Regions from separate parts of the Bombilactobacillus sp. ESL1202 genome, predicted to be linked through region 2. Evidence: predicted binding sites of a transcription regulator. Region 2 holds the regulator's gene; each other region holds the start of a gene.
The links. The regulator HrcA, encoded in region 2, represses chaperone genes, less so after heat shock. The targets are predictions, from matches to a motif close to TTAGCACTCNNNNNNNNNGAGTGCTAA.

Region 1 (10,756 bases), 500 kb from region 2:
GGCGGTCAATTTTCGACAAATAATCCTCAATTTTCTTCAATTATTTTATCTATCCCAGAGAATAGTATGATTAACGTTAGTTATTATATTGATGGTAGTGGTGTGGCGCTGCCGTCTTTGGACGAAACTGGAAATTACGGTGACGAACAAGTTACTAGACTAGCAGGTAGTTTATTTAGGACTAGTGAACTTCCTGAGGTATTTAAGTCTGTAATCAGAACTAAATATCGACGTTACGCTGTAGTAAATATGCCTGATTCATTGGTCTTCTCATCAGTAGCCAAACCTGTAGGTGATAGCTCAATTCCCCAACCATTTAATGTTAATCTATATTATGATTATACAGGTTGTGTATCTTTAAAAAGTGTCCCGACGTTAGATTTTGGTAAAATTATTCCGCAACTTAATCCAATTTCTCGTTTAACTGCCAAAGGTCAAAGTGGGACCTTAATAGTTAAGGACACAACTCAGCAGCCTCATTGGCATTTGAGTGTACGCTTGTCTAAGCCCTTTACTAATAATGCTAATTCTTCATTGCCTAATATCTTAAAGTATCAACTGGAAGATGATGGTGAGTTGCAGATATTGGATAATAATGAAATAGTTATTTATAGTTTAAATCGTTCTCTGGCAGATGACATTGGTGTTGTCGAAACTGAAGTTTCTAAAGGTTGGTGGAACGTCAAAAAGCAGCAGGTTGCTGGTCCAATGTTGCATTTAAAAGATTTAGGCGCGTTTGCTAATAATAGTGAATATGCTGGTCAATTAACGTGGTCTGTGACAAATTCGGTTTTTTAATTTAATTAGTGAAATAAAAAGATTAGACAAAAATCAAAATGATGATGGGCACCTAAAAGTAAAGTGAATTTTAATTTGGGACTAGCTTTCGATATTTAATCGGAGTTAGTCCTTTTTATTTGACTTTGATGACTAACTGTTGCTTCTTTACAGAATTGATGTAGTTTTTTTAATTATTTGAAAAATAAAATTACTAACTAATTTAAAAAGCAGCATGACTATTGTCAACGGTGCTTTTTTATCATATAATACTATATGAAATATAATATTGTTAAAGGAGCGAAAGGGATGGCTATTCAAGTTCCCACGCGACTGTTAGATGGTGCAGTATTGTCATTTTTAAGAAAGCAAGATCTATATGGTTATGCTTTGACGCAACAAGTTCAAGGAGTACTAGATATTTCAGAATCTACGATTTATCCAGTCTTGCGTCGCTTAAAAAAGGGTGGTTACTTAGAAACTTATGATCAGCCTTTTCAAGGCCGTAATCGGCGCTATTATCATTTAACACAAACTGGGCAGGAATTATTTACAGAAATTCAAAGTGATTGGCAGCAATTCAGTCGCCAAATTAATCAGGTTATGGAGGAACTCAATGAAAAAAATTGTGGAAAATTATCTGAATGACTTAATGACTGAATTGAGTCCATTACCGGTAGATGAACAACAAGAAGTCGTCGAGTTTTATCGTGAATTTATTTTGGATGCTGGTTTTGATCAATTAGTTGAGATAGAAGCTGAGTTAGGAACATCTAAACAATTAGCGCATAAAATTTTAGCAGACTATTACTTAGCCAGTGATTCTTTATTACCTGTAGTTTCTAAGCAACAAACCAACAATAGTTCAACGACAAAATCTTCCCGGCATAATTTGCGAATGGTTTGGTGGATTTTATTAGGAATGTTGGCAGCGCCAATCGGAATTCCGGCTTTGTTAACAATACTTGTCTTATTCATTGCTGCATTTATCGTTGTTTTGGCCGTGGTGGTAGCGGGGATTTGTATAATATTTGCTTGTTTGATCAGCAGTATTTTCATTTTGCTAAGGTTAACGCCACTCCTATTAACTAGTGATTGGGCCGTTGGCTGTTTTTATATCGGAGTTGCTCTGATAATTTTGGGTGTTTTACTAGCCTTAGTACCGTTGTTAATTAAAAGTGTGCGTTTTTTAACAGCACATTATTTAAACTTTGCTCGCCACATGGGGCAAAAATATTTGCAGAAAAATTACTTTCGGCAAAAATTGACTCGTCGAGGAGGTAAATCATGAAAAAATTATATCGTATTAGTTTGGTAGTTTTTGTGATTGGCCTAATCTTGACTATAATCGGTTATTTAAACCATGGTGTTCAACCTTTTGTCAGTCAAGGTCCTACTACAAAAATTATAGTTTTGAGTCAGAAAAATAAATTACAGCAACAAAAAAAATTACCGGCATTTACCGGTTTGCAGATAAATAGTTCATCCACTGATGTTCAAATCAAGTCAGGAACCAACTATCAAATGAAATTGGTCGGTTCGTATAATCAAGCAGTTAAATATCATTTAAACCACCAAAAACAACTGGTTGTCCAAACTAAACAACCTAATTATAATTTTATTATGGCGCTGGGGGTTAAGTTACCTAAATTGATTATCACTGTTCCTAAAGAGACCAATTTGCAAAGAATCATTGTGCGGACGGATGATGCCAATGTTAAGCTTCAACAGCTACAGACTAAGCAATTGTTAATGCACCAAGATGACAGTTATTTACGTCTTCAGCAAGTGAATGTGAACCAACAGGCACAATTAATTACTGATGATACCAAGATTACTAGTGAGAACTCTAATTTTAAACAATTACACCTACGACTGGATGACAGCCATGCTAATTTCCAGCAAATTAAAGCACAAGTGCAAGGAAAAATTGTTGATTCACGGATAGTTATGACTGATGCAATTTTAAATAAAAATAATCAGCTACAGCTAACTGATGCTAAATTGATTATGCAATTACAACATCCCACCATCAATTATCAAATATTGGGGACTGATACCTTAATCAAAACAACGGATCGTAAAATAAAAAATGATTGGCAGCAAATGAATGCTAATTCATCAACTAAATTAGAAGTAAAAGCACAAGACAGTCATATTATTTTGAATTAAAGGTTTGACTTCAAGTTAACTTTAAGTAATAAACTAAGACTAGAATAAAATTAAGGATTTGTTAAGCTTTCGTCCTTAAAATTATTCTAGTCTTTTTTTGGGAAGTGATAGGATGGCAAATTTAACCATTACTGCTGTGAGTCAAAAGTATCACATCACTCCGGCAACTTTACGCTATTATGAACAAATTGGTTTATTACCGCCAATTCCACGTCAAGCCAACGGCAATCGCTATTATCCACCAATCTTGCAAGATTTAATTGAAATGATTATTTGCCTACGTAATTCTGGAGTAGCAGTTGAACCGCTAATTGAATACGTTAAGTTAATGCAACAGGGATCGACTACTTTAAAGCAACGTCAAGCTTTGTTAGAACAACAACGCGCCATTTTATATCAAAAACAAGTAGCCTTACAAAAATCTTTAACACGTTTGGATTATAAAATTAATTTATATCAAACTGGTCAAGTAAAAGATTATCGAATTTTGAGGAAAGAGGGATCATAATAATAATATTTTCATGGTCGGATTTTGGTTAAATAATGATGGAGGATAACTAAAATGAGATATCAAAACTTAGGGCGAACCGAGATTAAAATTGCACCCATTTGTGTGGGCGCAATGAGTTTTGGACAAGCGGGTACAATGCATGATTGGACTTTAGATGCCAGTTCAACTGAACAAGTGGTGAAACATGCTCTAGATTTAGGAATTAATTTTTTTGATACGGCTAATAGTTATTCCAAAGGTACTAGTGAAGAATATTTAGGCCGAGCTTTAAAACATAATGTAGCGCGTGATCAAGTCGTGATTGCTTCTAAAGTTTATTTCAATCCTGGTCGCTTATCTAAAGTAGCGATTCAACGAGAAGTTGACGGAACTTTACAGCGCTTGGGAACTGATTATTTAGATTTATACATGATTCATCGCTTTGATTACCAAACGCCAATGGAAGAAACTATGGCAGCCTTAAATGAATTGGTTAAAGTCGGTAAAGTTCGAGCCTTAGGGGCTTCAGCCATGTATGGCTATCAATTTCATAATTTACAGTTGGTAGCACAGCAATATGGTTGGGCACAATTTCAAGCTATGGAAAACCATTATAATTTGTTATATCGTGAAGATGAACGTGAATTAATGCCGATTTGTCAGCAATATCAGGTGTCATTAATGCCGTATAGTCCATTAGCGGCTGGGCATTTAACCCGCCCTCAATGGCAAGGCTCCACGCTACGTGCCAAAACAGATCGCGTTGCTACTGGTAAATATGATCGTATGGAACAAGAAGATATCAAAATTGTGCACCGTGTACAGGAATTAGCAGCTAAATATCAAGTTTCTATGGCTCAAATTGCGATTGCTTGGCAATGGGCCAAGGGCGTCAGCGCACCAATTATTGGTGCCACTAAAGCCCAGCACTTTGATAGTGCCTTACAGGCTTTAAATATTAAGTTAACACCGGAAGATGTGCGCTACTTGGAAGAACCTTATGTTCCGCATCCGATTGTTGGTACCATTGCTCAAAATCCGCCTGAAGGCGTTGTTTTACTGGATGAAAAGAAAAAGTAAGCAAGGTTTGAACATTTATAAATGAACAACCAAAAAAAGACAGCCAAGTGGCTGTCTTTTTTTGGTTACGTTACTTATCTTGATCGTCTTTTTTCTTGGTTGAATCAGGAGTTTTTTTAGCTTTGGTTGCACTGTCTTTTTTATCTTCGCCAGTGTTATTTTCAATCTTAATATTGTCGTTTTCTAAAACTGCCTTGAGGTGCTTTTCTTTAGGATGATCGAGGTAATGATCAGCTACGCGATCTTCAATTTGTTCCTGAATGACCCGACGTAACGGCCGGGCACCTAATGCAGGATCATAACCTAAGTCGACGATCTTTTCTTTAGCAGGTTGAGTAACTTCAATATCGAGACCTTGATCGGCAATCATCCGATTAGTATCTTGAATCATTAAGTTAACAATCTTGAGCAAGCTTTCTTTGGATAACGGATCGAACTCAATAATTCCATCAAATCTGTTGAGAAATTCCGGTTTGAAGTAATTACCTAATTTATCCAAAACAGAATTGGTCGTGCCATTGGCCTCAGCACCAAAGCCGACACTAGCTTCACTTTCACCTTGACCAGCATTGGAGGTCATGATAATGATAGTATCTTTGAAACTAACTGTCCGTCCTTGTGAATCAGTTAAGCGTCCATCGTCTAAAATTTGTAAAAACATGTGCATTACATCGGGATGAGCTTTTTCAATTTCATCTAATAAGATTAAACTATAAGGATGACGCCGAACTTGTTCAGTCAATTGCCCAGCTTCTTCATAGCCAACGTACCCTGGAGGGGAACCGATTAATTTTGAGACACTGTGCTTTTCCATATACTCGGACATGTCAAACCGAATCATCGAATCTTCACTACCAAAGAGTTGTTTGGCTAATTGTTTAGCTAATTCAGTTTTACCAACTCCAGTAGGTCCAACAAAGAGGAACGAACCAATGGGACGGCCAGTTTTGTTAAAACCAACACGGTTACGGCGGATAGCACGACTAACTTGTTCGACTGCTTTATTTTGCCCAATAACATGAGCTTCTAATTCTGGAGTTAAATTGCGCAATTGTTCTTGTTCTTGAGCTTTTAATTCACCGACTGGAATGTTTGTTTTTTCTTCAACAATACTTTCAATGTCTTTTTCCGTAACTTCCGGTTCTTTTTCGCTATCGGTTTTATTATCACGAACAGCTTCTAATTTTTTGGTTTGATCGCGATAAAAAGCTGCTTTTTCATAGTCTTCTTGTTTGAGTGCATTTTGCTTATTAGCTTCAGCTTCATTAATCTTCTTTTCAATTTCTTTTGGATCAACTGGATTTAAAGTTAAATTCTTGCGTGAACCAGATTCATCCAACAAATCAATTGCTTTATCTGGTAGGAAACGATCTTGAATATAACGATCGGATAAAACTGCTGCGGCTTTAATAGCTTCTGGAGAATATTTAACGTGGTGATAAGCTTCGTATTTAGGCTCAATGCCTTTTAAGATTTTGAGTGTTTGCTCAACCGTGGGTTCATTGACTTCCACTGGTTGCAAACGTCTTGCTAAGGCCGAATCTTTTTCAATTTGACGATATTCATTAAAAGTTGTAGCGCCAACTAATTGGAGCTCTCCACGGGCTAGAGCAGGCTTTAAGACATTACCCGCGTCCATACCGCCTTCGGCATTACCCGCACCAACAATTTCGTGAATTTCATCAATGAATAAAATAATATTTTTATTATTTTGTAACTCTGTAATCAATTCTTGCATTCTTTGCTCAAATTGACCCCGGACACCAGTTCCTTGCACTAAAGAAACCACATCTAAACGAATCACGCGTTTGTCTTGTAGTTTCTCCGGAACCTCACCATCAACAATTTTTTGAGCTAAACCCTCAACCACAGCAGTTTTACCAACTCCTGCTTCACCAATCAAAACAGGATTATTTTTAGTCCGCCGATTTAAAATTTCAATTACGCGTTCAATTTCTTTGTCACGACCAATAACGGGATCGATTTTACCGGCTTTAGCTTGAGCGGTTAAATCGACACCAAATTGGGTCAAAATACTATTTGAATTATTATTATTACCGCCACCACGTTGACTTTGCGCTGACATTTGTTGTTGGCGACGCATTTCTTGTTGTGGGTCCATTGCCCCAAAAATTGAACTTAAGTCACCAAAACCAAATGGATCATTATTCATATTAGAATTACCTCCCATCGCTTGTTGCTCACGCAACTTTCGATAACAACTCTGGCATAAATTTACTTCCGCCCGTTGTCCATTAATACTAGTGTAGAGATGGATAGTTGCTTCATTTTTATGACAATTTTGGCAAAGCATGAATTACATTCCACCTTTCTTGAGAGAAATTTGTTTCAATTTCCAAAACGTTTAATCACTTCCGAACTAAATACTATAGTAGAAATAATTTTTAAGATAACTCTCGGATCAATAATAGATGAAAGTAACGGTTCATTTATTATTTGATGTCCTAATTTGGTCTCAACTGTAATCTGGAGTTATCCTCTTTGGTCATTGAGTACATTAATGGTACAAAGTGAATTATACATTTAGCACTCTCAACATGCAAGTGCTAAAATGAAGAAATTTAAGATTTTCTTCAAAAAAAGCTTGACTTTACATGTCAAACACAGTATATAAGGAATGATTTGTTTATTAAAGTAATTTGCATTGTGAGGCAAGAAAATGGATTTTGAACAACAATTGAACGATTTGGTTGATAAAAAAATAGATCGAATTGAAGTTGATAGTGAGCATTTTATGGAATTTAATCAGGCGTGGTTAAAAATTAACCAACACAATCAAATTGTTGGTACAGCCCATCGTGATGGCAAGATTACCTACCGCTTTTCTGAAAACGAAAATAGCTAGGTGTAAACGCCTTGGTTTTCTTATTTTTATCGGAAAAAACTTGCCTTGTTTTTTGAATAATGGTAATGTAGTTTTGATGTTAAGTTAACCCTTTTCATTCAAAATGAAAATTAGGCTTAAAGAGAGGTTATTAAATATGGAAAAGAAAGATTTTCACGTAATTGCAGAAACAGGAATTCATGCACGTCCTGCTACGATGCTAGTACAAGCTGCTAGCAAATTTAGTTCTGATATCAATTTAGAATATGATGGAAAAACTGTTAATTTGAAGTCAATTATGGGTGTTATGTCACTTGGTGTTGGTCAAGGTGCTGATGTTACAATCACAGCTGATGGCGATGATGCTAGTGAAGCCATTAATGCTATTTCAGAAACCATGACTAAAGAAGGACTTTCAGAATAATGACTAAAACTTTAAAGGGGATTGCTGCCAGTGATGGTTTTGCGCATGCACCAGCTTACTTATTAGTGCAACCTGATCTATCCTTTAAAAAACAAACGATTACTGACGCTCAAGCAGAAGTCGATCGTTTACAAGCAGCAATTAAAAAATCCGACGCTGAATTAACAACGATTCGCGATGTTGCTAAAGAATCTTTGGGTGAAGAAGAAGCTCAAGTTTTTGATGCTCATAAAATGATTTTAGCTGATCCTGAATTTACGGGCGCTGTTGCTCAACAAGTTCAAGCTGATAAAGTTAATGCCGAACAAGCTTTAAGTGATGTTGCTAATAAATTCATCGCGATGTTTGAAGCAATGACTGATAATAAGTATATGCAAGAACGTGCAGCTGATGTGCGTGACGTTTCTAAACGAATTATGAGTCATTTATTAGGGGTTGAATTACCTAACCCAGCATTAATTGATCATGAAGTTATTATTGTTGCTCATGACTTGACTCCTAGTGATACAGCTCAATTGAATAAGAAGTATGTCAAGGCTTTCATTACAGATATTGGCGGTCGGACAGCGCATTCAGCAATTATGGCGCGTTCATTGGAAATTCCTGCCATTGTTGGTACGGATACAATAACTAGTGAAGTTCAGGCCGGTGATGACTTGATTGTTGATGGCGTCCATGGTGATGCGGTCATTAATCCTACTGCAGATGATGTTAAACATTATCAAGATCTAGCTGAACAGTATGCCAATGAAAAGGCTGAATGGGCTAAATTAAAGAGTGCTAAAACAGTGACTGCTGATGGTAAGCACTTTGAAATTGCCGCTAATATTGGTACACCAAAGGATTTAGCGGGTGTTCAAGCTAATGGTGCTGAAGCCATTGGTTTATACCGGACTGAATTTTTGTATATGGATTCCGCTGAATTACCTTCTGAAGATGATCAGTTTGAAGCTTATAAAGAAGTCTTAGAAGGTATGGATGGTAAACCAGTTGTTGTGCGGACAATGGATATTGGTGGCGATAAACACCTACCATATTTGCCATTACCAGAAGAAATGAATCCATTCTTAGGCTATCGGGCAATTCGGATTAGTTTGGATCGGCAGGATATTTTCCGAACCCAATTACGGGCATTATTGCGGGCTTCATCATACGGCAAGTTGCGTATTATGTTCCCCATGATTGCTACACTTCAAGAATTCCGGCAAGCTAAAGGAATTTTAAAAGAGGAAATGGATAAATTAACTTCTGAAAAGATCCCATTTGACGCTAATTTAGAAGTTGGAATTATGATTGAAATTCCAGCCGCTGCTGTTTTAGCAGATCAATTTGCTAAAGAAGTTGATTTCTTCAGTATTGGTACGAACGATTTGATTCAATATACGATGGCTGCTGATCGTGGTAACGAACATGTTTCTTATCTCTATCAACCATATAATCCTTCCATTTTGCGCTTAATCAAACATGTAATTGATTCAGCTCATCAAGAAGGTAAATGGGTTGGTATGTGTGGCGAAGCAGCAGGAGATTCAGTGATGGTACCATTACTATTGGGTATGGGCTTAGATGAATACTCAATGAGTGCTACTTCAATTTTACGAGTTCGTTCGTTAATGAAGCATTTAGATACAACTGAATTAAAAGATTTAGTTGAACAAGCTTTGAATGTCTCCTTAAGTAACGCTGAAAATGAAAAATTAGTTAATGATTTTGTAGCTAATCATCGTAAGTAAAATTAACTTAAAAATTTAAAATTAATAAAAATGTGGTTGGAAGATTTTATATTCCAGTCACATTTTTTGTTTAGATTAATGTTAATTATTTGGCAGAGTGGAGATTGATTGTACAATGAGTGAAATATTTGTTTTTTGAGTAGGGATAGCCTAAACTACAATTGTGATTTTAGTAGTAAGATTTTAATATTGATTTGACACTGTTAAACATAAAAAATTAAAAGGAGATCATAACTGAATGGAAAATATTTCCAACGCTGAATGGGAGGTCATGCGAGTTTTGTGGACTTTAAATACTGCTTCGGCACCAGAGATAATTAATAATTTAAAGCAAACATCATGGCAACCCAATACAATCAAGACTTTATTGACACGTTTAGTTAAAAAACAAATTGTTCGAGTTGATAAATCACAGCGACCCCAAATTTATCATCCTTTAGTTAGTGAAAAGCAAATGATGGATCAAACCGTACAAGATTTATTTAGTCATCTTTGTGCCATGAAACAAGGCAGTACTTTGATTAATTTGATCCAAAAACTGGATTTAAGTCAAGCGGATATTGCCACATTACAGCAAATTTTAACTCAGAAACAATTAACTGCACCAACAACAATTGCTTGTAATTGTTTAAAGGGAGAGGGGTGTCAAAATGTCTCATGATAATTCAAAGCAGGATCATGGTCTGAAAATGGATCATAACATGGAAATGGATTCAGCAATGTCAAAGCATTCCATGCAAATGATGCCTAACGGAACAATGATGCATATGGGAAATTTGAAACATAAATTTTGGTATTCGCTCATTTTAGCGTTGCCAATTTTGTTCTGCTCATCAGCAATGGGAGTTTGGCTACCTTTTCAATTTCAATTTCCTGGTTCCAATTTGATGGTGATGATTTTTGCAACGATCTTATTCTTTTATGGTGGTTGGCCGTTTTTGACGGGAGCATTGAGTGAGCTCAAACAACACCGACCAGCAATGATGACTTTAATTTCTTTGGGAATTATTACTGCTTATGGATATAGTTTGTATGCCTTTGTCCTGAACAATTTTGTTGCCAATCAAGCGCCAGTGATGGACTTCTTTTGGGAATTGGCAACTTTGATTTTAATCATGCTCTTGGGACATTGGATTGAAATGAATTCAGTGATGAATGCGAGTGATTCAGTAGCAGATTTAGCTAAACTTTTACCCAAGCAGGTCACTGTCAAACAGCAACAGCACTGGCAAACG
Region 2 (10,756 bases):
ACCCCCAAAAAAGGAATCAAAAATATCTCCGAAATCACCGAAGCCATTGGTATCAAAACCACTAAAACCTTGTCCGTTACCAAAACCACCTGCTTGCTGATCAGTGGAACCGTATTGATCAAACTGCGCTTTACGTTGTGGATCCTTCAGAATTTCATAAGCTTCATTAACATCTTTAAACTTTTTTTCCGCATCTGGTGCTTTATTTAAGTCAGGATGATATTTTTTAGATAATTTTCGGTAGGCTTTTTTAATTTCATCTTCCGAAGCGTTGCGGTCGACACCTAAAGTTTCATAAGGATCCATTTCTCACCCTAGCCTTTCTTTCAATCCTAAAATTAAGCTGACTTTAATTGGTACCATAAATTGGGATAATGCTCAAATTTTCCGCAATTTAATTTACAGATAACTCAGACAAATGACGAAAGTTAAACTTCAACCTTCGTCATTTCTCCCTATGGTTAAAACCAATTATTAATTTAAATTATTTATCGTCCTTATCTGGATCAACTTCTTTAAAGTCACCATCAACAGTACCATTATCGTCTTGAGATTGGCCCTTGTCACTATTATTACCACTAGCTTGTTGTGCATCTTGTGCTTGTTGATACAATTTAACTGATAAGTCTTGAACAATTTTATTCAAATCATCTTTTTTAGCTTTCATTTCTTCCAGGTCATTATCTGATTGGGCTTTCTTCAAAGCTTCCTTAGCATCATTGGCTTTCTTAATTTCATCTTCAGAAACTTTACCTTCAAGATCTTTTAAAGTCTTATCAGTTGTAAAAATTAATTGATCTACTTCATTACGCAAGTCGGCTTCTTCTTTACGTTTCTTATCAGATGCTTCATTTTCTTGAGCTTCTTTTTTCATCCGCTCAATTTCTTCATCAGATAAGCCCGAAGAACTCTTAATAGTAATCTTTTGTGATTTACCAGTTCCTAAATCTTTAGCTGAAACATTAACAATCCCATTTTTATCAATATCAAACTTAACTTCAATTTGTGGAACCCCTCTTGGTGCTGCTGGAATATCAGTTAATTGGAAGCGACCTAAAGTTTTATTATCAGCTGCCATGGAACGTTCACCTTGTAAAACATGAATATCAACAGCTGGTTGATTATCAGCAGCCGTTGAGAAAACTTGTGACTTGCTGGTTGGAATAGTAGTGTTCCGGTCAATTAGCTTAGTTGAGACACCACCCATGGTTTCAATTCCTAGAGATAATGGTGTTACATCTAATAAAACCACGTCTTTCACATCACCAGTAATGACGCCACCTTGAATAGCAGCACCTAAAGCTACAGCTTCATCAGGGTTAATTGAATGATCCGGTTCTTTGCCAGTCCATTGTTTAACGGCTTCTTGAACGGCTGGAATTCGCGTTGAACCACCATTTAAAATGACCTTATCAACTTCTGAGCTACTTAAACCAGCATCTTTTAAAGCATTTTGAACTGGAATTTTAGTCCGATCAACTAAATCAGCTGTTAGTTCATTAAATTTAGCTCGTGATAATGTTGTTTGTAAATGTAAGGGACCAGCAGGGCCAGCAGAAATAAATGGTAAGCTGATTTCAGTCTCAGTGACACCAGATAAATCTTTTTTCGCTTTTTCAGCAGCATCTTTCAAACGTTGTAAAGCCATTTTATCTTGTGACAAGTCAATCTGGTTTGTGGCTTTAAAATCAGCAATTAACCAATTCATAATGGCATTATCAAAGTCATCGCCACCTAAATGAGTATCACCATTAGTTGACAAAACCTGGAACACACCGTCACCTAACTCCAAGATTGAAACATCAAAAGTTCCGCCCCCTAAATCATAGACTAAAACTTTTTCATCAGCATCACTTTTATCCAAACCATAAGCAAGAGCAGAAGCTGTTGGTTCATTAATAATTCGTTTAACATCCAATCCAGCAATCTTACCAGCATCTTTAGTTGCTTGCCGTTGTGAATCATTGAAATATGCTGGTACAGTAATAACTGCTTCTGTAACTTCTTCTCCCAAATATTTTTCAGCAAAGTTTTTAATATACTGCAAAATCATCGCTGAAATCTCTTGTGGAGTATAGTCCTTACCTTCAACGTTAACCTTATAACCAGCTTCACCAATATGACGTTTAATTGAAGAAATAGTATTCGGGTTAGTAATAGCTTGCCGTTTAGCAACTTCACCAACTTGAGTTTCACCATCTTTAAAAGCTACTACAGATGGTGTTGTCCGACCACCTTCTGGATTAGCAATAATTTTGGGATCGCCACCTTCTAAAACAGCAACAGCTGAATTCGTGGTTCCTAAATCAATTCCAATAATTTTTGACATAAAATTAAACCTTCCCTTATTTTACTTGTTTTGTTCTTTTAATTATTGTGCAACAACAACCATACTTGGTCGTAAAACTCGATCCTTTAATTGATATCCAGCTTGTAAAACTTGAACTACCGTTTCACTAGGATGATCATCATCAGCTGGTACTGTTTGCACCGCTTGGTGAATCGTTGGATCAAATTTTTCATGCAATGCTTTAATTTCCGTAATATCATTTTCTGCTAAAGCTTGTTTAAGATGTTTTAACACCATGTTCACACCTTGTAACAAACTATCATTAGCTGAATCATTAGTACTAGATTGTAAAGCACGTTCCAAATTGTCAATTGATGGTAAAATTGCCATCGCTAACTTTTGACCATCATATTTAATCAAATTAGCTTGATCTTGCTGATTATGCTTTTTAATATTTTGAATTTCTGCTTGCGCCCGTAATTCTCGATCTTGGCTAGCTTTTAATTCTTTTTCTAAATCTTGATTTTTATCTAATAACTTATCAACTACACTATCAGAATCCTCAGCGGTAGCCGGCTTTGTTTTTCTATCCTCAACCGTAGCAGTTTTATCAGTCACTTTCGAATGATCTGACTGCTTTTTTTCTGAAGGAAATTCTTGTGGATCCATTTTTGAATCAGTCATAAGCCTACCTCCTAGCCTGAATTACCATTTAATTCTTGAAAATAGTCAATCAATCGCTTAGCCAACTCATAACGTAAAGAAGCAATTAAGCCAATCACTTGTGAATAAGGCATGTTAGTTGGTCCCAATAACGCAATTAAACCGTCACCGTGACTGCCAACACTATATTTAGCGGTAATTAAACTATAGTTATTTAAAATTTGTGGTGCTAATTCAGCTCCTAAATGAACTCTAATGCCTTGATTGTCAGACTCATTATTAAAATTATGATCTAGGCCTAAAAGCTTTGTCAAATCATCGTCGTTTTCAAATAGGGAATAAAGAGTTTTTAAATTATCACTATTACGAGCATCGACGTAATTAAATAAATTTGACTTACCATCAACAAAGAAGTGATCAGCAGCCACTTTTGCTAAAATATCATCAAAAATAGTCAAGAAACCGTTTGGTGTCTGCAAATATTGAGCAACCAATTTAGGAAAATCCGTCTTTAAACGTTGTGAAACGTCACTTAAAGTCTGCCCCACTAATTGATCATTAATAATTCGCACTACTGCTTCCAAACGATCTGCTGACAAAGTGGAATCCAAGCGATAAACCTGATTATAAACCGAACCATCGCTCGTAACCATAATTGCCATCACTTGGTTATTACCTAGTGCCACCACCCGGAAACCTGTTAAAACTGTATTATCACTTTCTGGTCCTAAAGCAATTGCGGTGTAACTAGTCAAGGTTGACAAAATTTTCGCAGATTGAGCTACAATTTCATCAATTTCATTAAATTGCTGTTTAGCAAAATCAGAGTGAATAATCTCTGACGTTTGTTCAGAAACATCAATCGGTTCTAACAAATGATCTAAATAATAACGATATCCACTAGCCGATGGAACCCGACCAGAAGACAGATGAATTTTTTCAATTAGACCAACACTTTCCAAATTAGCCATATCATTACGAATAGTCGCCGAACTAACATGAATAGGCAAACGCTCCATTAAAGCTTTAGAGCCGATTGGCTGACCTGTTTCAATGTATTGCTGAACAATTGCTTTTAAAATTGCAGCTTGACGATCAGTTATCAAACTAAATCACCTCGCTCTTAGCACTCTATATACATTAGTGCTAACAATGTTAAATATAGCAAGCTATTAGCACTATGTCAAGTTAGTTGCTATTATTTTCTGAAATAATTTTGCGTGGCTTGCTGATCTTTTACCAATTGTCCAATTAAATCCTGACCACCAGCAAATTTGACTTCTGGACGTAAATACTTTAACCATTCGATTCGTAAATCTTGATCGTAAAGATTAGCATCAAAGTCTAAAATATTAGCTTCAATGGTTAATGGATTATCACCACGCTTAAAAGTAATATTACGCCCAATCGAAGTCATTGCTGGCCACCATGTTTGACCGACTAAAACGCGAGTAACATAAACACCAATGCTAGGAACAAATTGGTTCGGTGTCAATGCCAAATTAGCCGTGGGAAAACCTAGTTTTCGTCCCATTTGATAACCATGAACTACTAAACCATGATTTTGGTAATTATATCCTAATAACAAATTCGCTTTTTGAATTTGATCATGACTTAAATATTGTCGAATGTTAGTTGAAGAAATTTTCTCCTTGGCAAAATTTAAGGATGGGATTTCCACAACTTCAAATCTTTGCGCTACTAATTTTCGTAAATACGTCATTGTCGCTATTTTTTTAGGACCAAAAGTCCAATCAAAGCCCGCAACAAGCGTTGAAATATTTAATTTTAATAAAAAGTCTTCAACAAATTGCTCAGGTGCCAAATGCGCTAAAATTGGATTAAATTCAACCACATAGACCACATCGACTTGTAATTGTTCAAGTAGCTCTAACTTACGTTCAAAGGGTGTTAAATACTGATAGCCACCATTAGTTAATAATTGTGGTTGATAAACTTCCACCGGATGACGATCAAAGGTTAAAACTGCTGCTAATTCTTGCTTAGTATGAGCTAAACGAACCGCGGTTTTAATTAAATTCTGATGACCTAAATGAACACCATCAAAAAAACCTGCTGCAATTACTTGCCGATCAGGCATTTTTAAATCAGTTATAAAAGGATACTTTAATACTTGAACTTTCACTATTTTCACCTATCATTTTTTAAAAGCATTAACTGAGGAACATAGCGCTGATTAATTTGCTGATAGACGGCTTTAACAATTCCTTGCCAAGTTAACAGCACTTTTAGATCTGTTAAATCTAACTTCAAGCTGCCACCATTTTTAACTATTAGCCACTGCTGTTCAGTCAATTCTATCACTGGCAATTCATCTTTAAATGCTGTTACTATTGGTAAACAAAAGTCTAGTTGCTGCTGAGCTATTTGCGCTGCCACCTGTTCTAAAGTGTATGTTTGTTCAATTGAAAAGCCTCCACCAAAAGTTCGCGTTAAACGACTCATATGTGCCGGCAAGTTGAAATATTGACCTAATTGCACCGCCAATGTACGAATATAAGTCCCTTTAGTGCAACGAACCTGGAAGTCAAATGTTTGTTGACTTTGATCTGCAATAAAACTAGAAGTTCCCAATAATGTAAATTGCTTAATCGTTACCTGTCTAATAGGCCGCTGAACTTCTTGGTTGGCACGTGCATATTCGTATAATCGCTTACCGTTGACTTTGACTGCTGAATACATCGGTGGTTGTTGATTGATAGTGCCAGTTAAACTTTGCATTCCTAATTTAATTTGTTGATCTGTAATCGGTTCTAAAATCTTTTTTTGAGCAATCATTTCACCACTGGCATCTTCTGTCGTCGTAGCAGTCCCTAAAGTCACTTGCCCTTGATAAATCTTATCAGAATTTAAAAGCCAGTTAACTAATTTAGTGGCTTGACCGACACAAATTACTAAGACCCCATCAACATCAGGATCTAAGGTACCTGTATGACCAATTTTTCGCTCATGAAGTAACCGGCGCAATTGATAAACACAATCCGCACTAGTTATACCACGAGGTTTATATAAGGGGATAATACCATTCATTTGATAGCCTCATTATCTAATCTAATATTCAGTATAGCATTGCACCATAAGACAAAAAAGAGACTGGGACAATAAGGGTAATGATCGTATTCTATTTAGAATTAGACGAACATTAATTCATTATTGCGTTCCAAAAGTTAGTAGTTGGTTACCACAACTTTTGTTCCAGCCTCTAATTTAATTTAAAAAATTTGATTCCTGTCGAGCTTATTAGTCAGATTCATGTAAATGACGTAATAATTGATCAATGTGTTCTCCGTAGCGAATCGAATCATCTTGCTTAAAAATTAAATCGGGAGTTTTATAAATTGATAAACGATGTCCTAGTTCTCCGCGAATCAATCCTTTAGCTTTATTTAAACCAGCTAAGGCTTTTTCAGACGCACTAGCTGTATCAGACAAGATACTAAAGTAAATTGTTGCTTGTTGTAAATCACCAGTAACTTCCACTCCAGTAATTGTTATCCCATCAACACGCGGATCACGAACTCGTTTTAACAAAATATCATTCACTTCTCGTTGAATTTCTTGTTCAACTCGACCAACACGATATTTCATTGTACTTCCTCCTATTTAACAGGCACTTCTTGCATAATATAAGCTTCGATTTGATCGTCAACTTTAATATCGTTATAGCCTTCAATCATTAAACCACATTCAAAGCCTTGCTTAACTTCTTTAGCATCATCTTTGAAACGTTTCAAAGATGCCAATTTGCCTTCATAAATAACAATACCGTTTCGGATCAAACGAACACCACTGTCTTTTTGAATCAAACCTGTATCAACTATACAGCCTGCAATGGTTCCCAATTTTGAAACTTTATAAGTCTCACGAACGGTTAAGTTACCAGTTACTTTTTCTTCGTAAACTGGTTCTAACATTCCCTTCATAGCAGATTCAATTTCATCAATTGCATTGTAGATCACATTATGCAAACGAATATCAACATTTTCGCTATCAGCTTGTGATTTAGCTTGAACCGTTGGACGGACATTAAAACCAATAATAATTGCATTACTTGCCGAGGCTAAAGTAACATCACTTTCATTAATTGCGCCAACAGCAGCGTGAATAATATTAACCCGGACACCTTCAACTTCAATTTTTTCTAAGCTATTGCGTAAAGCTTCAACTGAACCTTGAACATCACCCTTGATTACGACATCAACCTTTTTCATGTCATTTTGTTTCATAGTATCAAACAAATTATCTAGGGTAACGGCGTTCGTCCGTTTACGTTCTTCAATTTGTGCCCGCTTAGCCCGTTCTTCACCAGCCGCACGCGCCGTCTTTTCATCTGCAAAAACTACAAACTTATCAGCAGATTGAGGAACTTCATTTAAACCAGTAATCATCACTGGTTGTGAAGGTAAGGCTTCATCAATTTGGCGACCCCGATCATCTGTCATGACCCGTACACGACCAAAAGTATTCCCAACAACAATTGGATCGCCTTTGTGCAAGGTCCCTTGTTGAACTAACAAACTCGCTACTGGACCACGTCCCTTATCCAAACGTGCTTCAATTACAGTTCCAACTGCCTTTTGTTCAGGATTAGCTTTTAATTCCAAAACGTCAGCTTCTAATAAAATCATCTGTAACAAATCATCAATCCCAGTACCTTGTTTAGCAGAGATATTGGCAAAAATTGTATCGCCACCGTAATCCTCCGGAATTAAACCATAATTCATTAATTCTTCGGTAACATGCTGGGGATTAGCATCTGGTTTATCAATCTTATTAATCGCAACAATAATCGGATCGTTAGCGGCTTTAGCATGATTAATCGCTTCAATGGTTTGTGGCATAACACCATCATCCGCTGCGACTACTAAAACTACAATATCAGTAATATCTGCACCCCGAGCACGCATATTAGAAAAAGCAGCATGTCCAGGAGTATCCAAGAAGGTAATTAAACGGCCATCTAATTGGACCTGATAAGCCCCAATATGTTGCGTAATACCACCTGCTTCACCCGCTGTTACATGGCTATGACGTAAATGATCTAATAATGTGGTCTTACCATGATCAACGTGACCCATAATTGTCACCACTGGCGGACGATTAGTTAAATTATCAGTATTTTTAACTTCATCTTCAAAGAAGGTATCTAAATCAGTAATATCTTCTTCAATTTTTTCTTGCGCTTCAATATTATAATCAGCTGCTAAAATTTCAATCGTATCTTTATCCAAAGATTGATTTTGATTAACCATAACACCTAACATAAATAACTTCTTCACAATTTCTGCTGGCTCACGATGCAAAATCTTGCCTAAATCTTGTGCGTTCATCCCAACCGAATATTCCAAAATTTCTGGTAATGGTCGTTCTTTACGTTGTGGCATTGGCTTTTTAGGTTGACTAGCTTGCTGTTTACGTAACTTACGCTTATTTTTATGCTTCGGACGATTACGATAATCAATATGTTCATTCTTTCGGCGATTATTAGTAAACTCATGTTGACGTTTATTGTCAGTTGCTGGTTTTGCCGCAGTATTAGCAGTAGTAACGGTACTATTAGTACTATTAGTTTTTGCTACAGTTGGTTTAACATTTGAACGCTGATTAGTAGTATTAGTACTACGATTAGAATTTTGATTAGTTTTACGTCCGTTAGAACTATTGGTGTGCTGCGGACGCTGTTGCGAATGTTGCTTTCGTTCATTATTACGTTTAGCTCTTTGCTCATTTTGACGGCGTAGATGATCGCGTTCTTGTTCAATAGACGCAACTGAGGCCTGAGCGTTTTGCCGATACTGAGCTAAATGCTTACGTCCAGCACTAGCACGATTCATCATGGAAGAACGATGATCATTCGTCGTATTCCGATTCCGGTTATTTCGCTGATTATTCCGAGAATTATTGTTGCGATTTTGGTTTGCATTACGATTCTGATTGGAATTACGATTATTATTGCGTTCACCAACTGAATGTGGGTGATTATTGTTTACATTATTACTAGAATTAGAGCGATTATTATTGGAATGTGGATGATTTTTCTTATTATCATTGGGTTTGGGCGAATGCCGAATAGCTGTGACTTTGATTTTTGTTTTTCCTTTACTTTTAGCATCAGCAGCATTTTTACCTGCTGTGGTATTGGTCTTATTTTGGTGCGAATTATTAGCCGCACGTACAATCTTAGATAGATCATTTAACTGTTTGTCATCCAACACAGCCATGTGGGATGAGATTTCCATATGATGCTTGCGGGCTAAATCCACCAAATCTTTACTTGGAACATGGAGCTCTTTTGCTAGTTCATAAACTCGTTTCTTTCCCATAAATTCACGCTCCTTAATTATTTTTCGTTAACTCTTGAAATCGTTTAGCAAAGCCTTGATCGGTAATAGCAATTGACTTGGTCGCTTGACCAATAGCTTGACTTAATTGTTCGGAACTAAAAGTTTGATCAAAATTGATGGCTTGACGTTTAAGGGTTGTTTGAAATGATTTTTGAGCAACTGCGCCAGTATCATTGGCTAAAAAAACAAAATAAGCTTGTTGTTTTTTGACTGCTATTAAAACTAATTCTTGACCACTGATAATGCGTCGTGCTCGTTTGGCTAATCCTAAAAGGTTTAGAATTTTCTGTTGCTTGTTCAATGTTTTTTACCTAATTCACCAAACAAATCTAAACGTGCCTTTTGATGATCAACATACTCATATAATTCTTCATAAAAGTCAGCAGATAAATCTGTTTGTAAAATCTTATCCAATTTATGTTCCTTTTGCGCCTGCTTAACAGCAATTGGATCTAACCCGACGTAAGCACCGCGACCAGGTTTTTTACCAGTTTCGTCAACACTAACTTCACCCTGCTTATTACGAACAATCCTTACTAGCAAGCGTTTGGGCGCCATCTCATTAGTTAAAACATCTTTTCGCATTGGAACTTTTCTAGTTTTCAAACAACCACCACCTTTATCTATTTTTAATCAAGGTTTTCCTCGTCAACTTCTTCACCAGTTTCATCAACAAATTCCACTTCTGATTCCGGCTTAATATCGATTTTAAAACCAGTTAATCGAGCAGCTAAACGTGCATTTTGCCCACGCTTACCGATAGCTAAGGATAAATGATAATCGGGAACAATTACAATGCAAGACTTAGGATTAGTTTCATCATCAAACTGCACAGCAATTACCTCAGCAGGATTTAGTGCATTAGCAATAAAATCTGAAGGATTTGGTTCCCATTTTACTACATCAATATTTTCACCATTGAGTTCATCCACTATTGCCTGCACTCGTTGTCCACGAGGACCAACTGTGGTTCCCACTGGATCAATATTATCATCAATAGAGCGAACAGCAATCTTGGTCCGATCGCCTGCTTCACGAGCAACTGAAACAATTTCGACCGTTCCATCATATATTTCTGGAACTTCTTGTTCAAACAAACGTTTGACAATGCCGGGATTAGAACGAGAAACAAAAATTTGTGGTCCCTTTGTCGTGTTTTCAACTTTAGAAACATATACCTTAATTCGATCTTGAGGTTGATAAGATTCATTCGGAATCTGATCTTTGCGTTCCATGACTGCTTCAACCCGACCAAAATTGACATAAACAAATCGATTATCTCGTCGTTGAATAACCCCTTGAATAATCTCATCCTGATACTGGCTATATTCATTATAAATATTGTCACGCTCTGCTTCACGAACACGTTGCATCACTACTTGTTTAGCCGTTTGTGCCGCAATTCGTCCAAAATTGCTTGGCGTTACTTCTTCGTTTA
Region 3 (10,756 bases), 630 kb from region 2:
CCATTGCGGGTATTCCTTTAGGCTATGCTTTTGCCACACTGTTTTACAAAAAACGTTTCTCAGCTGAATTATTAGATGCTGGGCGTAGTGATTGGTTTATGGGCTTTATTGGCATTACTGAAGGTGCCATTCCGTTTACCTTAGTGAGTCCCTTAAAATTAATTCCAATTAATATGTTAGCTGGAGCAGTTGGACCGGCGTTAGCGATCTTTTTAGGTGCGCAAGCTAAAATTCCGCCTGTTGGTGGGATCTATGGTGCTGTAACGGTTACTAATTGGTGGGCTTATTTGATTGGTTTATTTGCTTGTGCTTTAATTATTGGACTTTTAGCACCTTTAGCAGTGAACTTCAACCAAACTGGTTCCGATGAAGGCGAAACAACAACTGATGATGTTGAAGATGATGATATTGATCTTAACTTTGAATAATAAGGGAGTAAATGTTAATTATGGTAAAAGTGCATTTTGTTAATCATACGCACTGGGATCGTGAATGGTATTTTACAACGGAGGATGCACAGGTTTTAAGTGATCAATTGTTCAGTGAAGTTTTAACCGAATTAGAACAACATCCCGAAGCAAATTTTACTTTAGATGGTCAAACTTCAATTGTTGATGAATATTTAACTTTACATCCCGATGATCAAAAACGGATCCAGGCTTTAGTCGCGCGTAAGCAATTATTTATTGGCCCTTGGTATACGCAAACTGATGCACTAATTCCGGACAGTGAATCCATTATTCGTAATTTAGTAATTGGAATTAATGATAGTCGGCAGAAATTTGGACAAGCAATGATGATTGGTTATTTGCCTGATACCTTTGGTTTTAATGCCCAATTACCGATGTTATTGAATCAAGTTGGAATTCACGATTTTATTTGTTGGCGGGGCACTAATTTTAAGCGTCAAACCAAGTCAGTTTATTTTAAGTGGCAAGCTTTAGGTAATAATCAAGTTTTTGCGGCTAATTTTCCTTTAGGTTATTATACTGGTCAAATTGACTTGAATTCGAAACAACATTTGGCGGAATTTGTAAAACAACGCTTAGATCCAGGAATTGATTTTGAAGCTAGTCATGGGGATAATCAGGCGGTTTTAATTCCATCCGGAATTGATCAAATGAATATCGTTAAAAATATTTCCCAGGTAATTAAACAATTAAATCAATATAGTAAACACCAAATTTTTATTAGTAGCTATCCTAATTTTATGCAACAATTACGCTCCCCCAAAAAATTACCGACTTATCAAGGTGAATTACGTTATCCCACTTATTCAAGGGTTCATCGCACCATTGGTTCCGTCCGTTCGCAAATTAAACGTGATAATTTTAGTTTAGAGCAACAAATTTTACGCCGAGTCGAACCGTTAATGGTTTTGGCCAAAAATTGTGGAATTTCAGTTTCCAATGGTTTAGTTTTGAAACTTTGGCACAAATTGTTAAAGTGTCAGCCACATGATACTTTAGGTGGCAGTATTACTGACAATGTAGCCGTTGATGTTCAGCATCGCTTTAAAGAAGGCTTTGAGATTGCTGCCGGTATTGAAAATTATCTTAAAAAGCGCTTAGCGCAACGCCTGCAATTAAAGCCTAATCAATTGCTAATGTTTAATACTTCACCTCGACCATTTACTGGTTACCAAGAAGTGGAATTTTTAGCAAAAACTAAGCAAGTAAAATTTGCTGAAGAATACCAAGCCGTTTTGGTTAAAGAAAAATATGTGCCTAAGCGCGAACATATTATGCAACAAACGCAAAATGGGTTTGAATTTAAAGATGAGCCGGGATATTATCAATTAACGGTTCGTTTAAAAATGCAATATGCTGGTCTTGGCTATCAGGTGGTCTCGTATACCGAAGATGCCAAGCAAGATTTGCCTACTTGGCAAGAAAGCTCGCGCCCACAAATTCACAATCAAACTTGGACGGTTGATTATACAGGAAACAAGTTTACCGCCAAGGCATTAGGCCATGAGTATCCAGATTTAGTAACAATTTTAGATTCGGGTAATGATGGTGATACCTATGATTATTCGCCAGTGGCTGATGAAACAGAAGTTCAATTACCGTTAGTTGGCCATTGTCAAGTTAAAACAGTTGGTGATCTGCAACAATTAATTTTAACGGGAACCTGGAATTTACCAGCAGATCTAACCCAACGAAATGTTCAAAATCCTAAATTAAAGCCGGTTAAGTTTGAGCTAACATTGTCTTTGGCTGCTAATTCAGCAGTTTTAACGGGTCAATTAAAAGTTGATAACCAAATTTTGGATCATCGTTTACGTTTACAAATTAAAACGGGCATTCATAGTGAAGAACTACAGGCCCAAATTCAAGGTGGTTTTCGGACAACGAAGAATTTACCAATTGCCAAAAATTGGCAGCAGGAATTTGTTGAAAAACCGGTTAACATTTACAACTTTGATAAAGTAGTCGGTATGTATGAACCAAATCATGGATTGTTTTTGTTAAGTGGTGGCATGAAAGAATATGAACTATTAGATCAAGCTTTTGCAGTAACTTTAATGGCAACCACAGGTCAATTAGGTAAACCCAATCTACTATGGCGCCCGGGCCGCGCTTCGGGGGATACAACTAGTGTTGGTCATCAAATGACACCAACACCATTGGCCGAAGAATTAGGTGAAAATACGTTTAATTTTGGTTTTTTACCTGTAGGTGAGTTGGATGAAAATCAATTAGCCATTGCAGCTGAAAATTGGTTAGCCCCCAATGTTAGCTATCAATTACAAAAATTGAACTTATTTGTTAATCGTTTAGATAATAAATTGTGGGATATTGAATTTGCAGAAACCTTGCCGCAATTACCATTGACAAAAACAGCTTTGACTTTAGATTTACCAGTAGCTGTGACAGCCCTTTATCCAGCTTATACTATTAAGCAAGCACTAGTGGTGCGATTGAGTAATCAATCAGGCCACAAGCAAAACTTAACTGAATTATTAAACCAAGGGTTTCAACCGGTTAATGCTTTAGAAGAAATTCAACCAATTGAAGACCAAAAATTAGAATTACAGCCGTATGATATACAGACTTTAATTAAAACCATTGAAATCTAAAAAGCTAGCTGTGATAAGGTTGGACTATCAATTTTAAATAGCCTTAAAAAGTTTGTGATTTTATTTACTTGACATTGTGATATCAAAAGGTGGATACTTGCTATAACCACTACTTTTATTCACAAGGGGATATACTTACTATGACAAGATATAGAATACCAAATGCGACAATTAAGAGATTGCCACTATATCATCGCTATTTTCAATTTTTAAATGATTCTAATACTAAAAAAATTTCTTCAACAGAACTTGCCAAAGCCGTTCAAGTCGACAGTGCTACGATTCGGCGGGATTTCTCGTATTTTGGCTCGTTAGGCAAACGCGGCTACGGTTACGAAATTGAACCCATGTTGGAATTTTTTAAAAAATTGTTAAATCAAAGTCAGACGACCAAGGTGGCTTTAGTTGGCGTCGGGAATTTAGGCAGTGCACTGTTAAAATATAATTTTTCCCAGACCAATAATATTCAAATCGCGGCTGCTTTTGATAAAGATCCGGAATTAATTGATCAAGTAGTTAATGGTGTACAGGTTTACAATGTTGATTCTTTGGCACAACAATTGGCTAAGGAACAAATTGATGTGGTCATTCTAACAGTTCCTGTAGCTAGTGCTCAAAAAGTTACTGGTGAATTGGTAGCTGCCAATGTTAAAGGGATTTTGAATTTCACACCGTTACGGTTAGCTACACCCAAAACAGTGCGGGTTCATAATGTGGACTTAGCTAATGAATTACAGACTTTGATTTATTTTTTAGATAATTACAGTTAAAGTCAAAAGTTAATAACACTTGCAACCGTGTTGATAAACTAAAATTGGCATAATCATGTTAAATGAGGCTGGGACAATAACGTTAATGAAGATAGGCTGTTGCGAATTAACGGACTATTAATTCATTAATTTGTTTCAAAAGTCAACAGTTGAGGGCTAGTATTCTGAGATCTTGTAAGTCTTGAGATTTCAGATCGCTAGTAGTCAACGGTTAAGCGACTTTTGTCCCGGCCTTTTTTAATTATTGCAAAAATTGATTATTAATTAGGAGGATAATAATGGAACCGTTATTTTTAGAACCAGCTTTTCAAAAAAAAATCTGGGGTGGTCGGCGTTTACAAGATGAATTTGGTTATCAAATTCCTGATGGCAAAATTGGTGAATGCTGGGCGATTTCGGCTCATCCCCATGGACTTTCCCGAGTGCTAAATGGATCTTTAGCACAGCAAGATTTAGCCACAGTGTGGCAAACTCAGCCTGAACTATTTGGTAATTCTAAAAGTCCAGTTTTTCCGTTATTAACTAAAATTTTGGATGCGGAAGATAGTTTATCTGTTCAAGTTCATCCTGATAATGATTATGCTCAAAAACATGAAGGTGAATTGGGCAAAACCGAATGTTGGTACATTATTAATGCTCAGCCTGATTCTTATTTGATTTATGGTCATAATGCTCGAACAAAACAAGAATTAGCCACAATGTTGCAGACTGGTGACTGGGAACATTTATTGAAAAAGTTACCAGTTAAAACCGGTGATTTTATTTACGTTCCTAGTGGTTCGGTTCACGCCTTAAATAAGGGGATTGTAGCTTTAGAAACACAACAAAGTAGTGATACGACTTATCGGTTATATGATTATGATCGAATTGATCAAGCGACCGGTCAGAAAAGACAATTACATTTAAAACAAGCCCAAGATACGATTACAGTACCATTTGTGGCACCTAAACTGAATACTCAAGTGCAACATTTTGGTAATAGTACACTGACCACTTATGTCAAACCACCAGTTTCACCATATTTTGCAGTTTGGGGGTTAGATATTCAAAGTGATCCATTGACTTTAAAACATCAACTAGGGGCTTATACTTTATATTCGGTAATCAAAGGTCACGGACAATTAGTCATTGCTGATCAAAAATATCAATTAAATTTAGGCGATCATTTTATTGTCCCGGCAACATTTAAATCTTGGCAAATTGAAGGACAGCAACTAGCTTTAATTGCTTCTGAAGCAATTGATAACTAATTGATATAATTATCGCTTACTGAATTGTGCTACAATCTAAAATTGTAATAAATTTATTTTGAAAGAGGATTTGCTGTGCACAATCTAAATATCAAGCGGTTTATTTATCGTTTATTGCAATTGTTACTAGTTTGTTTATTAGCTTATATTTTTTATTTTGCATTTCAATTAGCTTTAACTGGAGAATTAACTCATGGTTATCACGAAATGTTTTGGGAAATTAAAAATAATCCCGTAGTTACCAGAATTAATTGGTTTATTTTGGTAGTAATTATGACGTTAATAATTGCCCTGTTGGGGGATTATTGGTGGGGATTGGCGGTTAGTATAGCCTTATTAAGTATTGGCCTTTATGTTGACTTTAATAAGATTGTTTCCCGCTCAGAACCGCTGTTGCCTAATGATTTGCGAATGGCTAATCAAGCTGGCGGTTTAATCAAGATGGTTAGCTGGCAATCACTATGTTTATTAATAGTAAGTATTGTGTTGTTATTCTTAATTGCTTATTTAATTCATCGTCAGACTAAAAAGTTACGCTTTAAAAATCATCATTGGGTTTGGTTTTTTAGAGGATTGACATTAGTTGTGGGGGTTGTTGTATTAGTGATTTTTGCTCAAGCTGGTAATACCCGTTCGCTAGCTTCGAAACAATTAGCTAAATATAACATCACGAATGTTGATCGTTCCCAATTAGCAAACTACCGTAATCGTGGTACTTTAATTGGCTTTGTTTTTAATTTGCAATCAACGCCGATGATTAAGCCGGCTAATTATAATCAAGCAACGATGAAAAAAATTGCCCAACGTTACCAACATGGATTAGCTCAGGCTAATCAAGGCAAAAAGGTAGGTAAGGTTAATATTATTTATATTTTAAATGAATCATTAACTAATCCTTTACGAACTAAAAAGCAATATCCAATCGTTGGCAATAAAAATCCGATGCCTTATATTTCGCAAATTCTTACTCAGCCAACTGCTAAGCAAGCTGGCGGTTATATGGTTTCACCCGGTTTTGGTGGCGGGACGGCTAATATTGAATTTGAAGCTAATACTGGTTTTTCAAACTATTTTTTGAATAATACGCCATATCAGGATATTTTACCGAATAAAAAATATTTCCCGAGTGTGATGCATTATTTAAATACGGCTGGTTATCATTCCCAAGCTTATCATCCGTACGCAGGCACCATGTATCGACGCAATCAAGCTTATCCGGCGATTGGTATTCACAAATTTCAAGATCAATCTAAGTTACAAGGACTGAAAAAGTCGCCACATGGCCTATATGATACAGATGCTTCAGCGTATCCGAATTTTTATGCACAACAACAAAAATCGGATCGACAATTCAGTTTGATGTTAACGATGCAAAATCACATGCCGTATCAAACACAGTCTGGTGCCCAGAGTAATTATCAATTGAAGCATCAAGTAGGCGGAGACGCTGACAAAACTAAGAAATTAGAAGCTTACTTGCAAGAAGTACATGATTCTGATCAAGCTTTTAAAAACTTAGTAGCGCACTATCAGCATGCTAAGCAAAAAACGTTAATTGTGATGTATGGTGATCATTATCCTGGTGATGGTATTTATGATGATCTGTTTAATCAAAATACGTTATATTCGCATGCTACACCCTTTGTGATGGTCGCTAATTTTCCCTTAGAAACTCATCATTATGACTATTTTTCACCAAATTATATGTCCTTACATTTATTACAGCAATTAGATTATCCCCAAACGCCATTTTATCAATTATTAACACAACTGTATCAGGAAGTTCCAGTGTTGACTAAACCTTTACAAATTTCTGGTTCGGGTCAACAAAATACTACCAAGGTCACTACTGATACGTATGCTTTAACTGCTAAGAATGTGCATGGACCTAAAAATGCTAAATGGGATCAATCGCAAGTCTTTAAAGATTATCGGTTGTTAGAATATGATATGACCTATGGCAAAGCTTATGCTAAGAAGTATGGAATGTTTCAAGTAACGCGATAACAAAATAAATTTGGAAAAGTCTGTTAAAAAGTTGTTTTCAGTAATTAGTCTGATTTTCTCCGGGATAACTTTTTCAGGCTTTTTTCTTTGCAACCAGTTGATATTATTCGTGAGCCGAATAATATCAATACGGTAATAGTTATGCTAATGTAAAAACGTAAGTTTTTGACGGGATTTTGATGATAAATACTTGCATCTTCAAAAGAACATGTTATTATAGAAATTGTATTAGCACTATATGAAGATGAGTGCTAAGAGTGCTAAAAATGTTTATATTTGGAGGGATTACTTTGTTAAAGCCATTAGGTGACCGGATTCTAGTACAAGTTGATGAAGAAAAAGAACAAACAGTTGGTGGAATTGTTCTAGCCAATAATGCAAAAGAAAAGCCACAAGTTGGTGAAGTTATTGCAGTTGGTGCCGGTGAACGTACCCCAGACGGTCAAACAATTGAACTTAGCGTTAAAAAAGGCGATCGTGTTCTTTTTGATAAATATGCTGGTTCAGAAGTTAAGTATGAAGGCCAAAAATATCTCGTAATGCATGAAAAAGATGTCATGGCAATTGTTGACTAATTTTAAATAAATAGATTTTTGAAAAAGTACGATTAAATAATAATTGAGGTGGCTGAAAAATGACAAAAGAAATTGAATTTTCAGAAGACGCTCGGGCAAAAATGCTCAACGGTGTTAATAAATTAGCTGATACAGTTAAAACAACAATCGGCCCTAAGGGTCGCAACGTTGTTTTGGAACAATCTTATGGTTCACCTAACATTACTAATGATGGTGTAACCATTGCTAAAGATATTGAATTAGAAGATCATTTTGAAAATATGGGTGCCAAATTAGTTTCCGAAGTTGCTTCTAAAACTAATGATATTGCCGGTGATGGTACGACAACTGCGACGGTGTTAGCCCAAGCAATTATTCAAGAAGGTATGAAGAACGTAACTGCTGGTGCTAATCCAGTTGGCATTCGAACCGGAATTGAAAAAGCAACGGCTACTGCTGTTGATGAATTACGGAAAATTTCCCACGAAGTTAGTGGTCGCGACCAAATTGCGCAAGTTGCTGCTGTTTCTTCTGCTAATAGTAAAGTCGGTGAATTAATCGCTGATGCCATGGAAAAAGTTGGTCATGATGGTGTTATTACAATTGAAGAGTCAAAAGGAATTGAAACAACTTCTGACGTCGTTGAAGGTATGCAATTTGACCGGGGTTACTTATCACAATATATGGTAACTGATAATGACAAGATGGAAGCTGATTTAGATAATCCTTACATCTTAATTACTGATAAGAAGATTTCTAATATCCAAGATATTTTGCCATTGTTACAATCAATTGTGCAACAAGGTAAATCTTTGTTGATTATTGCTGATGATGTTGATGGTGAAGCTTTACCAACTTTAGTTTTGAATAAAGTTCGTGGTACTTTCAATGTCGTTGCTGTTAAGGCTCCTGGCTTTGGTGATCGTCGCAAAGAACAATTAGAAGATATTGCCATTTTAACTGGCGGTACTGTGATTACTGAAGACTTAGGTTTAGAATTAAAAGACACCACAATTGATCAATTAGGTCAAGCTGGTCGTGTAACTGTTACCAAAGATAATACAACTATTGTTCAAGGCTCTGGTTCTAAAGCTGCGATTGATGAACGTGTTGACTTAATCAAGAAGCAAATTGGTGAAACAACTTCTGATTTTGATCGAGAAAAATTACAAGAACGTTTGGCTAAATTAGCTGGTGGCGTTGGTGTGATTAAAGTCGGTGCCGCTACCGAAACTGAATTAAAAGAACGTAAGTATCGCATTGAAGATGCTTTGAACGCTACCCGTGCTGCTGTTGAAGAAGGCTACGTCGCTGGTGGTGGTACGGCTTTGATGGATGTTATTCCGGCCGTTGCCAAGTTAGCTGAAAATGAAACTGGTGATGTAAAAACTGGAATTAACATTGTTAAGCGGGCTTTAGAAGCACCGGTTCGTCAAATTGCGGAAAATGCTGGTAAAGAAGGCTCCGTGATTGTTGAACATATGAAGTCCCAAGGTACAGAAATTGGTTATAATGCCGATACTGATAAATGGGAAAATATGATTGAAGTCGGAATTATTGACCCAACTAAAGTAACACGTTCTGCTCTACAAAATGCAGCTAGTGTTTCAGCTTTGATTTTAACAACTGAAGCCGTTGTTGCTGATAAACCAGAACCTGCTACTCCAGCACCAGCTGATCCAAATGCTGGTATGGGCGGTATGATGTAATTTTAGTTAATTTAATAGCAAGAAAGCATTTCGAAAGAAATGCTTTTTTGCTATTTTGCGATAAAGTAGTACTGCTTTAGTTTAGCTTTTAATGGTATGATAAAATTTAAGTAAAAATATAAATAAAATTAAGGGAAGTATTATGCGAATTATTTTTGTGGGTGACGTCATGGGCAATTTAGGTGTGCAGGCTTTAGAACAATATTTGCCACAAATCAAAGCCCGTTTTCGTCCGCAAGTGACAATTGTTAATGGTGAAAATGCAGCTAACGGTCGTGGCATTAAAGATCAACAATTTAAAGCGATTCTTAAAGCGGGAGCAGATGTGATTACGTTAGGAAATCATGCCTTTGATCAGCGAGAGGTTAATGAGTTATTGACTAATAATGATAACTTAATTCGCCCAGCTAATTATCCTGGTGCAGAAGTGCCAGGACGTGGTATGACAATTAAGCAAATTAATCAAGAGCAATTAGCGATTATTAATTTACAAGGCCGGGCTTTAATGAATGCCATTGATGATCCTTTTCAAGTAGTTGATCATCTGTTGAAGCAAGTTCCGAGCAAGGCACGTGTTTTTATTGATTTCCATGCAGAGACAACCAGTGAAAAAGCAGCGTTAGCTTACTACGTTGATGGGCGTGTCGATGCGGTGGTGGGCACACATACACATGTGCAAACCAATGATGCCCGAACATTACCTCAGGGAACCGCCTTTTTAAGTGATGTTGGGATGACTGGTGATTATGATGGGATTATTGGTGTACAAGCTAATAGCAGCTTAAGACGTTTTTTGACGCAAAGACCAACACGCTATGAATTAAGTGATCATGGGCGACCACAAATTAATTATTGCGTTATTGATTTGGCCTCCAAAAATCATATTCAGGTCGGGCAAATTAATCCCGATCGTCCTTTTGATAACTAACATTAACTAAGGAGTTATAAATGCCACAAAAAACTAAAGATACACCAATGATGCAGCAATATTTGGCTATTAAAAAAGATTATCCAGATGCTTTTTTATTTTATCGAATTGGTGATTTTTATGAGATGTTTTACGATGATGCAATTAAAGGGGCACAAATTTTAGAATTAACTTTAACAGCCCGAAATAAAAATGCTGCGGATCCGATTCCGATGTGTGGCGTTCCCCACCATGCTGCTCAAAGTTATATTGATGTTTTGGTGGATAAGGGCTATAAAGTGGCCATTTGTGAGCAGTTGGAAGATCCCAAGGAAGCTCAAGGCATGGTTAAACGAGGGATCATCAAGTTAGTTACACCCGGAACTAGTTTGGAAGATAAACCTAATCAAAGTCGTGAGAATAATTATTTGGCAGCAATTATTTATCAAGAAGATCAATTTGGTTTTGCTTATACCG

Region 1: a site for HrcA is predicted at 7,064-7,090, ahead of AC3B7A_RS07440 (ATP-dependent Clp protease ATP-binding subunit). Genes of this name have one in related genera too.
Region 3: a site for HrcA is predicted at 7,338-7,364, ahead of groES (co-chaperone GroES). Genes of this name have one in related genera too.

The regions. Positions count from the first base shown of each region.
Region 1 covers NZ_CM176590.1:1,656,276-1,667,031, forward strand. The annotation lists gene AC3B7A_RS07410 (BspA family leucine-rich repeat surface protein) at 1-798, shown strand, start outside; gene AC3B7A_RS07415 (PadR family transcriptional regulator) at 1,087-1,425, shown strand; gene AC3B7A_RS07420 (DUF1700 domain-containing protein) at 1,394-2,068, shown strand; gene AC3B7A_RS07425 (DUF4097 family beta strand repeat-containing protein) at 2,065-2,949, shown strand; gene AC3B7A_RS07430 (MerR family transcriptional regulator) at 3,062-3,457, shown strand; gene AC3B7A_RS07435 (aldo/keto reductase) at 3,512-4,519, shown strand; gene AC3B7A_RS07440 (ATP-dependent Clp protease ATP-binding subunit) at 4,590-6,833, opposite strand; gene AC3B7A_RS07445 (hypothetical protein) at 7,200-7,385, shown strand; gene AC3B7A_RS07450 (phosphocarrier protein HPr) at 7,522-7,788, shown strand; gene ptsP (phosphoenolpyruvate--protein phosphotransferase) at 7,788-9,521, shown strand; gene AC3B7A_RS07460 (CopY/TcrY family copper transport repressor) at 9,760-10,182, shown strand; gene AC3B7A_RS07465 (copper-translocating P-type ATPase) at 10,172-10,756, shown strand, end outside.
Region 2 covers NZ_CM176590.1:170,868-181,623, forward strand. The annotation lists gene dnaJ (molecular chaperone DnaJ) at 1-306, opposite strand, end outside; gene dnaK (molecular chaperone DnaK) at 485-2,329, opposite strand; gene grpE (nucleotide exchange factor GrpE) at 2,372-2,974, opposite strand; gene hrcA (heat-inducible transcriptional repressor HrcA) at 2,986-4,059, opposite strand; gene ribF (riboflavin biosynthesis protein RibF) at 4,152-5,099, opposite strand; gene truB (tRNA pseudouridine(55) synthase TruB) at 5,105-6,004, opposite strand; gene rbfA (30S ribosome-binding factor RbfA) at 6,215-6,562, opposite strand; gene infB (translation initiation factor IF-2) at 6,574-9,297, opposite strand; gene AC3B7A_RS00910 (L7Ae/L30e/S12e/Gadd45 family ribosomal protein) at 9,311-9,619, opposite strand; gene rnpM (RNase P modulator RnpM) at 9,616-9,924, opposite strand; partial or broken gene nusA (transcription termination factor NusA) at 9,984-10,756, opposite strand, start outside.
Region 3 covers NZ_CM176590.1:1,522,790-1,533,545, forward strand. The annotation lists gene AC3B7A_RS06765 (PTS fructose transporter subunit IIC) at 1-428, shown strand, start outside; gene AC3B7A_RS06770 (alpha-mannosidase) at 449-3,082, shown strand; gene AC3B7A_RS06775 (redox-sensing transcriptional repressor Rex) at 3,223-3,852, shown strand; gene manA (mannose-6-phosphate isomerase, class I) at 4,128-5,102, shown strand; gene AC3B7A_RS06785 (LTA synthase family protein) at 5,178-7,109, shown strand; gene groES (co-chaperone GroES) at 7,400-7,684, shown strand; gene groL (chaperonin GroEL) at 7,744-9,372, shown strand; gene AC3B7A_RS06800 (TIGR00282 family metallophosphoesterase) at 9,515-10,300, shown strand; gene mutS (DNA mismatch repair protein MutS) at 10,321-10,756, shown strand, end outside.